2 regions of the Rothia sp. HMSC066H02 genome follow, and region 2 is predicted to be linked to the other one. Evidence: riboswitches for the same ligand, from Rfam matches in the RefSeq annotation. Region 2 holds a riboswitch; the other holds the start of a gene.
The links. Region 2 has a riboswitch for S-adenosylmethionine ahead of HMPREF2999_RS02375 (LLM class flavin-dependent oxidoreductase). Riboswitches for the same ligand answer to the same signal wherever they lie in the genome.

Region 1 (4,737 bases), on a different contig from region 2:
AAAACCTTGCGGTGCTTAGTCACCCGAAGCCGCTTGAGCCATGGTGTTCGCAGGCCTGCAATACGTGGGACGGGTGAGATGAATAGTCGTGAGAGAGGCACTACGTAGTGCCCGAATAATCCCAAGTCACCGACTACAGGTGCGGAAGGTATAACAACGAAACCCTCAGAACTTTGGTATCCCAAGCGCACACTATGCGCTCCTGAAATGTATCGAACCAAAGCAGGGTTGTTTCTGAAATTTTTTAGAGCCCACCATCTGGGCGGGCATTCCGCGAGCCGGTGCGACTTTAGCGGGAGGTCATACCTCATCACTCCTAGATTCAAGGTTTCCATCAGTGTAGCACGGCTCACGGAATGCTGTGATTAAATTTTTTTGATTTTATTCGAAGAAGTTAAAACGATCCCCCGTTATTCGATCGGAATGCCCCACCAAGTGCATAGACACCAAGAGAAATTGCGACTGCACATGCACTCATGACGGCTATACCGCTATACCCCGGAAACTGCGTAAGTAATGTACCGCCAACGGCACCGCTGATAGTTGTTCCAGCGTACATTGCCGTGTTTGAGAGGGATGATACAGTACCGCGAGCTATAGCGGTATGGCTTTGTAGCTCTCCCATGAGGACGGGGAGCATAATTCCTCCGAGAAAAAGTGCAAGAGTAAAAATACCTAAAGCAGTCCAGAAATTAGCTGTCAATGACGCCGAGAGATACACAATACTGAGTGCCATAAGTCCCATGAGCATAGTCTTCTGCGTACCTATATGTGCGACGAATCGTGACCCTGTGAGGGAGCCTAGAGCGTTGCCACATCCGATTACAAGCATGGCGAAACCGATGGTTGTCTGCGATGCCCCAAAGTCTCGCGCGAACCATGAACCTATGAAAGATAGAGATGCGAATACTCCTGTCTGGAAAATCAGGTACGCCAGGAGGGATAGCAAAAGTGAAGGGGCTTTTAAAACGTGCAGGTAGGGAGTCAGAAAATTTCCATCTTGCGCTGCAGACACAGGGGGAATGCTGGGAAAACGTGAATAGAGTATACCCAAGAGAAGAAGAGACGCTGCGGCGATTGCAAAAAATGGTATCTGCCATCCATAAGTAGAGAGGAAAGAACCTACAGGAATACCGGCGATTTGGGCTATGGCAAGTCCAGCCGTTGCATACCCCATAGTTTTAATAATGGCTTGTTTCGGCACTGTCATGGGGATAGATGCCCAAATCTGCGGTGAGATCAGAGAAGCGAACACTCCCGCAAGAAACCGGGCGGTAAAAAGAGACCAAAACCCCCATGCTAAACCGCATAAGCCCGTAAAAAGCGTAAAGCCGATGGACCCGGTAAGAATAATGCGCCTGCGATCAACGCGGTCTGACAGCGGGCCTGCAATGAGTGCGAAAATTGCATACCCTAAAGCGTATGCAGAGACGAACCACCCTGATTGTTCTGTGCTGGTGTTGAACTCCTTGCTGAGTAGCGGAAGCAGAGGGGCAGTGAGAAAAGTATCTGTGCCGATGACAAAGAGAGTGCTGAATGAGACAAGCCGCATGGTTGCCTCAGAATTTTGAGGTAGCTGATGAGATGTATTGTGAGAACTCATTGTGCATCCTTTCATGTTATTTCTATGTTCGTCGAAATTAGAATAAATCTATATTATGCTAAAGGGCAAGCCCAAGATGTAATATTCTGTCACAGAGTCATGAAGGCTCAATACGTTATGCGAAAAACCCGGAAAGGCGTGGTTATGGGTAAGGAACGGCTGTATCACCCCACCTCTGATGACGTGACGTTGGATCGTGTCCTTGGCGCATTGTCAGACCCCATTCGACGAGATGTTCTCGCCCGTATCGCAGACCACGGGCCACAGTTCTGCGGTGATTTTGACTATGGAATCGCCAAATCTACGATGTCTTATCATTTCAAAGTGCTCCGAGAATCAGGGCTCATGCACACCGAAGTGCTGGGAACGCACCGTAAAATTACACGCCGAGACAGCGTGATTGAGAATCTTTTCCCCGGTCTTTTAGACTCTGTTGGACTACCACCGGGTCAAGGCCAATGGGGCGAATCTGCTGCGGATACTACAGGTGCCTGACTCGGCTAATCGGGTTGAGAGTATGCGAACCCCTAAAATGAGGTCAGAGCAAAGGCAATTCATAAAACGTCATCTTTGCAATGAAGCGTCTTAAAGTGTCGCGCACTCCTAAAACCCTTGACCCCGCGCAACCGATTATGACACCCTAATGACAGGTCAAGAGCGCCAGCGACAAGCCCCAGCTAGCTGGCCGGCAACCCTCCTCCGCGGTGGGGTGCCCTGGGTGAAGACCGGGCGTTACGCACAAGCGTGACGCAAGCGCGGGACCGATGTGACCGAATCCGGTACATCAATCGTGACAGGACAACTCAACGACGATTCCTGTACCGCTCGGCATGCGGCCCCCTAACTATCCCCTTAGGAGAGCCAAGCATGAGCAACAACACTACCGTCCCGACTCCCGCCAACCCCGCCGGTTGGAAGTTCGAAACCCGCCAGATTCACGCGGGACAGGCACCGGATGCCGTAACGGGAGCTCGGGCACTACCCATCTACCAGACCACTTCCTTCGTCTTTGACAGTGCAGAGCAAGCTGCAAACCGCTTCGCTCTCGCCGAGCTGGGCCCCATCTACACCCGCCTCAACAACCCCACCCAGGAAGTTATCGAGAACCGCATCGCCTCCCTCGAGGGCGGCGTCGGCGCGCTCCTGCTGGCCTCCGGTCAGGCAGCTATCACCTACGCAATCCTGAACATTGCCGGCGCCGGCGACCACGTGGTCGCTTCGCCCTCCGTGTACGGCGGCACCTACAACCTGCTCAAGTACACCCTCGCCGATCTCGGCATCGAAACCACCTTCGTTGAGAATCCTGACAACCTCGACGAGTGGCGCGCTGCGGTTCGCCCCAACACCAAGCTGTTCTACGGCGAGTCCGTGCCCAACCCCCGCAACGACGTGCTCGATATTGAGCCCATCGCCGCAATTGCCCACGAAAACGGCGTGCCCCTGATCGTGGACAACACCGTGCCCACCCCCTACCTGCTGCGCCCCATCGAGCACGGTGCGGATGTGGTCGTTCACTCGGCCACCAAGTACCTGGGCGGCCACGGCACCTCCATCGGCGGTGTGATTGTGGACTCCGGTAACTTCGACTACGGCGCAGACCCCGAGAAGTTCCCCAAGTTCAACCAGCCTGCCCCCGGCTACCACGGCCTGGTCTACGCACGCGATTTGGGTAAGGACTCCGCGTTCGGCGCGAACCTCTCCTACATTCTGAAGGCCCGCGTTTCGCTGCTGCGTGACACCGGTGCCGCCATCTCGCCGACCAACGCCTTCAACATCGGCATCGGCCTGGAGACCCTCTCCCTGCGCATCGAGCGCCACATCGAGAACGCCACCAAGGTCGCTCGCTGGCTCGAAGCCAACCCGCAGGTCGACCGTGTTATCTGGGCTGGCTTGGAATCCTCTCCCTGGTACGAGCGCGCACAGAAGTACCTGCCCAAGGGCCCCGGTGCGGTTGTCGGTTTCACCCTCAAGGGCGCAACCCTGGAGCAGACCCGTGACTTCGTGGACGCCCTGAAGCTGCACTCGAACGTGGCCAATATTGGTGACGTGCGCTCGCTCGTGATTCACCCGGCCTCCACCACCCACTCCCAGCTGTCCGCCGAGGAGCTGGAGAAGATTGGCGTGTACCCGAACTTCGTGCGCCTCTCCGTCGGCATCGAGAACATCGACGATATTCTCGCCGACCTGCAGCTGGGCTTCGACACCCTCTCCTAAACGGTGACGCACCCGCAGGTGGACCGGCAAGCTACGGCTTTTCGGTCCACCTGCGGATTCCCCGTTACGGAGCATTTCATAAGCGCGCGGCACCGCCGCCTCGCTGCCTCAACCCGCAGACTCAACTGCAGATTCAACCCGCAGACGAGTACCCCGCTCACACCCGGCACCACCTCGCCGGCCAACCCAGTGAAGGGAACCCCCATGACCGCCCAGAGCACTAGCCAGTCCGGCACCACCCAGCCCGGCACTATCAACCAGCCTGTTACCGCGCCCATCCCCGTGGCAGGCACCCAGCGCGAACACCCCGAAGCGCAAGGCTACCTGCGTCAGCTGAACATCGGCGACCTGGAGCTCGAATCCGGCGTAACCCTGCCGCAGGTCACCATCGGCTACGAAACCTGGGGCACCCTCAACGAGGCTGGCGATAACGCCATCCTGATCCTGCACGCGCTCACCGGTGACACGCATGTCTCCCGCGGCGTCCCCACCCCCGACATGCCCGCCCCGCTGATTCGCGCTATCGAATCGGACGGCTGGTGGGAAGGCATCGTGGGCCCCGGCTCGGTCGTGGACACCAACCGCTACTTCGTGATTGCTCCCAATATTTTGGGTGGCTGCTACGGTTCTACCGGTCCGTCGAGCATCGTCCCCGAGGGCTACCCGGGCGCTGGTGAGCACTGGGGTTCCCGCTTCCCGCAGGTGAGCATTCGCGACTCCGTACGTGCGGAGGCGCGTCTGGCGCGTGCACTGGGCGTGACGAGCTTCCGCTACGTGATTGGTGGTTCCCTCGGTGGTGCTCGCGCCCTGGAGTGGGCGGCAACTAACCCCGAGCTGGTGCGCGGATGCGCGGTCATTGCCTCCGGTCCTTCGACTACGGCGGAGCAGATTTCCTGGGCCCACACTCAGAACATTGCGAT
Region 2 (4,737 bases):
CCGAGCACGGCACCAATACCGAAACCAATCAGCACACGCTGAGTAGAAATCGCCACGTGGCGGCCCAGTTCGCCGCGCTGTGCCAGTTCAACACCGGCGCTGACCACACGGTCGGGGGAGGGCAGCTGAACCTGGGTGAACACGCCGTTCGTGCTCAGAATGTACCAGAGGGCAATCAGCGCCAGGGGAAGAATCAGGCCCAGGTACTGCTTACCGGCGAACGGGTTCGAGGGCAGCTTCACGGAAGAGACACGCTTCTCGGCACGCTCAGCGCGAGCGCTGGATGCGGCGGTAACCGTTGCGGCGGTCATTACTTCTCAACCACCTTTGCGATCTTCTCGACGGCTGCGCTGTCAGCCTTCTTTGCGAACTGATCGTCCACAATGCTGTTCAGTGCCTTGTCCACGTCGGACTGGGAGGGAACGTCGCCGGACTCGACCAGAATCGGGCCGACACCCTTGAGAACCTCAACCTGCTTAGCGCCCGGAACCGGGTCGATATCCAGGTGGGTGCGCTCCATGACGACCTGGGCGGTCTCGTGCTTAATGCCGGACTCCTCCTCGACAATCTTCACAGCCTCTTCGGGGTTCTTCTTAGCCCAGGCGCGAGCGTACTCGTACACGTCCACGATGGTCTGTGCGGCGGTCGGGTTGGACTGAATGAACTTCTCGGTCGCGTTCAGGAATCCGTAGGTGTTGAAGTTCAGGTTGCGGTAGAAGAGCACGTCGCCGCTTTCCACCTCGGCGGCAGCCATGATCGGGTCCAGGCCGCTCCACGCGTTGACCTGACCGTTATCCAGGGCGGTGCGGCCGTCGGCGTGCTGCAGGTTCTGAATGGTCAGATCCGATGCGGAAATGCCCTCCTGCTTGAGTGCCTGCAACAGCAGGAAGTACGGGTCGGTACCCTTGGTCACGGCAACGGTCTTACCCTTCAGGTCCGCGACCTTGGTGATACCCGAATCCTTGCGGGTCACCAGAGCCGACCACTCCGGCTGCGAGTACAGGCTGATGACCTTGATGGGGGAGCCGTTAGCGCGTGCCAGCAGCGCCGCCGAACCGGCGGTCGAGCCGACATCAATGTTGCCGCTACGCAGCGCCTCATTCGCCTTGTTAGAGCCAGCCGACTTGACCCACTCAACCTTCTTACCCTCGGCGGCAAGGGCGGTCTCAAGCCAACCCTTCTTGCGGATAATCAGGGACAGCGGGTTGTAGGTCGCGTAGTCGATGGTCACGGTGTTCTTGTCGCCACCACCGGCAGCACCGGAGGCGCTAGCGGAACCGGAACCTTCACCGGCGCAAGCGCTGAGCAGAGTAGCAAAAGCGGCGGCTGCGGCAAGGGACTTGAGGGCGGTACGGCGAGACGGGGAGTAAGTCATGATGAAATCTTTTCGCTTCTGAAGATGATGATGTGATGTGTAAGAAATGCGTTTCGTGGCGGCTTTAGGCGTTATCTTCCACGCCGAGCTCAGCCAGCAGTTCGCTGCGCAGCGCCGTGATCTCTGCATCGGCGCGGTCACGCGGGTGAGAACGGTCAACGGTCACAATGCGCTGGATGGTGGCGGGCGCCTCCGGGGTGTCCTTACCGAGGACAATCACCCGGTCAGAGAGGTACAGCGCCTCTTCCACATCGTGGGTGACCAGCAGAATCGTGGTCGGGTCTTGACGGTGCACGTCCAACAGCAAATCCTGCATGTTGATGCGGGTCAGCGCGTCCAGAGCACCGAAGGGCTCGTCGAGCAGCAGCACGCCGGGGTTGCGTGCGAGCGCTCGCGCCAGGGACACGCGCTGAGCCATACCGCCTGAAATTTCCTTGGGACGGTGGGTTGCGTATTCGCCCAGGCCGACCAGGTCGAGCAGGCGCGCTACGGATGCTGTGCCTTCAGATTTTTTGGTGCCCTGCGGCAGTCCGAGCGCCACGTTGTCGGCGACGGTGCGCCAGGGGAGCAGACGCGGTTCCTGAAAGCCGATAGCTACGCGGGGGTCGAGGCCGGTCACTGCCTTCTCGCCGATACGTACGGTACCTGCGGTGATGCGGTTCAGGCCTGCTGCTGCACGCAGGAGGGTGGATTTGCCGCATCCGGAGGATCCGATGACGGAGATAATCTCGCCGGGGGCTGCGGTGAAGGAGACTCCGCGAAGAACTTCGTGGGTTCCGCCGGGCACGGGGAAAGACTGTCCGACGCCTTCAAAGCTCAAGGGGACGGCGGCGGTGGATACGGCACGGCGGCCGTTCTTTTCACTGGTGGGTACGTCAGTTACTGCACTGTTGAGTGTCATGTCACTTCCATCGTTCCTGGCGTTAGCACCGGGGGCGGAAGAATCCGTGCCGGTTGCTGCGACGTCGTGGAGCCAGGTCTCTCAGTCGCTCTGGATGGTTTGCTTCTCCCACCCTATGGGCTGTGGCGTGCCTCAATCAACCCGGCGGGCGCGTATGAATTTCTATGACCGTATATTTCGCATTTATCACGAAATATTTCGGTTCCACGTCACAAAAAGATTTTTTCGTCACAAACGTGACCTCCCTCCCGCGCGCCCCGTACACTCAAACCACGAGATCATGAGTCCCGGCGCTAAGCTCTGGCTGGCCGGGCGGCAACCCTCTCCCGTAGCGGGGTGCCCCAGATGATGATCTGGCCTCAATGAAAAGAGGCAAGTACGGCGCGAACGCGCCACCTGCACGAAGGCCACCACCGAACGCAGAAGGCAAGAAGGAGGCGGCGCGCGGGGTGCAGGGCACTAACCCGATCGTCCCCGATCATTCGCGAAAGGAAAATCGATGGCTGAGCAGAAGAAGCGCATCGTAGTTAACGCATTCGAAATGACCTGCATTGGTCACCAGAGCTTCGACCTCTGGCGTCACCCGCGCTCCCGCGCAACCGAGTACAACACCATCAAGTACTGGACTGACCTGGCTAAGACTCTTGAGCGCGGCCTGTTTGACGCCGTGTTCATCGCTGACGTTGTTGGTATCTACGACGTGTACAAGAACTCTGCCGCTCCCGCCATTGAGGGTGCCGCTCAGGTTCCCGTGAATGACCCCGCAACCCAGATTTCTGCAATGGCTGCAGTGACCGAGCACCTCGGCTTCGGCGTGACTGCTGCCGCTACTTTCGAGCAGCCCTACACCCTGGCTCGCCGCTACGCCTCCCTCGACCACCTCACCGAGGGCCGCGTCGGCTTCAACGTGGTGACTTCTTACCTGCCGTCGGCTGCTGAGAACCAGGGCCTGCCCACCCAGATTCCGCACGATGAGCGCTACGATATCGCTGACGAGTTCCTGGACGTCTGCTACAAGCTGTGGGAAGGCTCCTGGGAAGACGGCGCAGTCATCAAGGACCGCGAGCGCGGCGTCTACGCTGACCCCTCCAAGGTCCACCCGATTGGTCACAAGGGTAAGTACTTCTCCGTGCCCGGCATCTCCCTGACCGAGCCGAGCCCGCAGCGCACCCCCGTGATTTTCCAGGCTGGCGCATCCAGCCGCGGTCAGAAGTTCTCCGGTAAGCACGCTGAGGCTGTGTTCATCAGCGCCCTGCGCCCGGACCTGACCCGCGTTGTGACCGACCGTATTCGCACCGCTGCCGAGGAGCAGGGCCGTAGCCGCGACGACGTCAAGATCCTCGCAATGCTCTCCGTCATCGTGGATGAGACCGAAGAGAAGGCAAAGGCAAAGTACGAGGAGTACAAGAAGTACATCAACCTCGACTCTGCACAGGCTATCATCGGCGGCTGGTCCGGTGTTGACCTGTCCCAGTTCGACGAGGACGAGGTCCTGAACTACGTGCAGACCGAGTCGATTCAGTCCTTCCTGACCCCCTTCACCCTGCAGGCGAAGGACAAGAAGTGGACCCGCAAGGCCATCGCTGAGCACACCACCCTTGGCGGCATGGGCGATGTCATTGTTGGTGACCCGGTTCAGGTTGCTGACGAGCTGGAGCGTTGGATCGACGAGGGTGGCCTGGACGGCATCAACCTGGCATACCACGTCTCCCCGGGCTCCTTCGAGGACTTCATTGAGTACGTTGTTCCCGAGCTGCAGAAGCGCGGCCGCTACCGCACCGAGTACGAGGGCAACACCCTGCGTGAGAACATCTTCGGTAAGGGCCACACCAAGGTTGCTGACTCCCACCCGGCGGCTAAGTACCGCGGCGCATACGTGGGCAAGCCTTCCGCGGCTGACACCCCGGCTCGCGCAATCGCTGAATAAGCGTTGCCGCTGATGCGTACCGTGTAGGTTCGCTCAAACTTAACGATTGAAAACAAGAACGCCCGTTCTGCTGGAGGATTTGTATCCCCGGCAGAGCGGGCGTTTCTTTGCGCTGTGCTTTCTTGATGCGGCACTTTCTTGACGTGGCGCGTTCTTTATACTGGGTGGCATGACTGAACTAAACCATGATGACCGCTGCCCCTGCTCGAGCGGCGAGGTGTACGGCGCCTGCTGCGGCAGGTTCCTGGGCGAGTTTGCCGCCTCCGGCACGTTGACTGCTCCCGCGCCGGAGCAGCTGATGTGCTCGCGTTTTACCGCGTTTGCGACAGGGGATGCGGCGTACTTGCTGGCGAGCTGGCATCCGAGTACTCGCCCGGCGACGCTGGAGTTGGAGGATGATATCCGCTGGTATCGCCTGGATATTCTGGGTGCTTCGGGTGGCCCGTTTGATGCATCCGGTACGGTGGAGTTCGTTGCGTATTACCGTTCGGTGCCGGGTATTCCTGCGGAGGAGCGGGTGAAGGGTAGCATGCA

Region 1: another riboswitch for S-adenosylmethionine. It lies ahead of HMPREF2999_RS04995 (bifunctional o-acetylhomoserine/o-acetylserine sulfhydrylase); the one in region 2 lies ahead of HMPREF2999_RS02375 (LLM class flavin-dependent oxidoreductase).

What each region holds. Positions count from the first base shown of each region.
Region 1 covers NZ_KV818683.1:198,582-203,318, forward strand. The annotation lists gene HMPREF2999_RS04990 (MFS transporter) at 395-1,603, opposite strand; gene HMPREF2999_RS09290 (ArsR/SmtB family transcription factor) at 1,748-2,098, shown strand; SAM riboswitch class IV at 2,253-2,365, shown strand; gene HMPREF2999_RS04995 (bifunctional o-acetylhomoserine/o-acetylserine sulfhydrylase) at 2,471-3,817, shown strand; gene HMPREF2999_RS05000 (homoserine O-acetyltransferase MetX) at 4,022-4,737, shown strand, end outside.
Region 2 covers NZ_KV818672.1:67,368-72,104, reverse strand. The annotation lists gene HMPREF2999_RS02390 (ABC transporter permease) at 1-311, opposite strand, end outside; gene HMPREF2999_RS02385 (aliphatic sulfonate ABC transporter substrate-binding protein) at 311-1,375, opposite strand; gene HMPREF2999_RS02380 (ABC transporter ATP-binding protein) at 1,440-2,276, opposite strand; SAM riboswitch class I at 2,281-2,377, opposite strand; SAM riboswitch class IV at 2,553-2,661, shown strand; gene HMPREF2999_RS02375 (LLM class flavin-dependent oxidoreductase) at 2,776-4,203, shown strand; gene HMPREF2999_RS02370 (YchJ family protein) at 4,373-4,737, shown strand, end outside.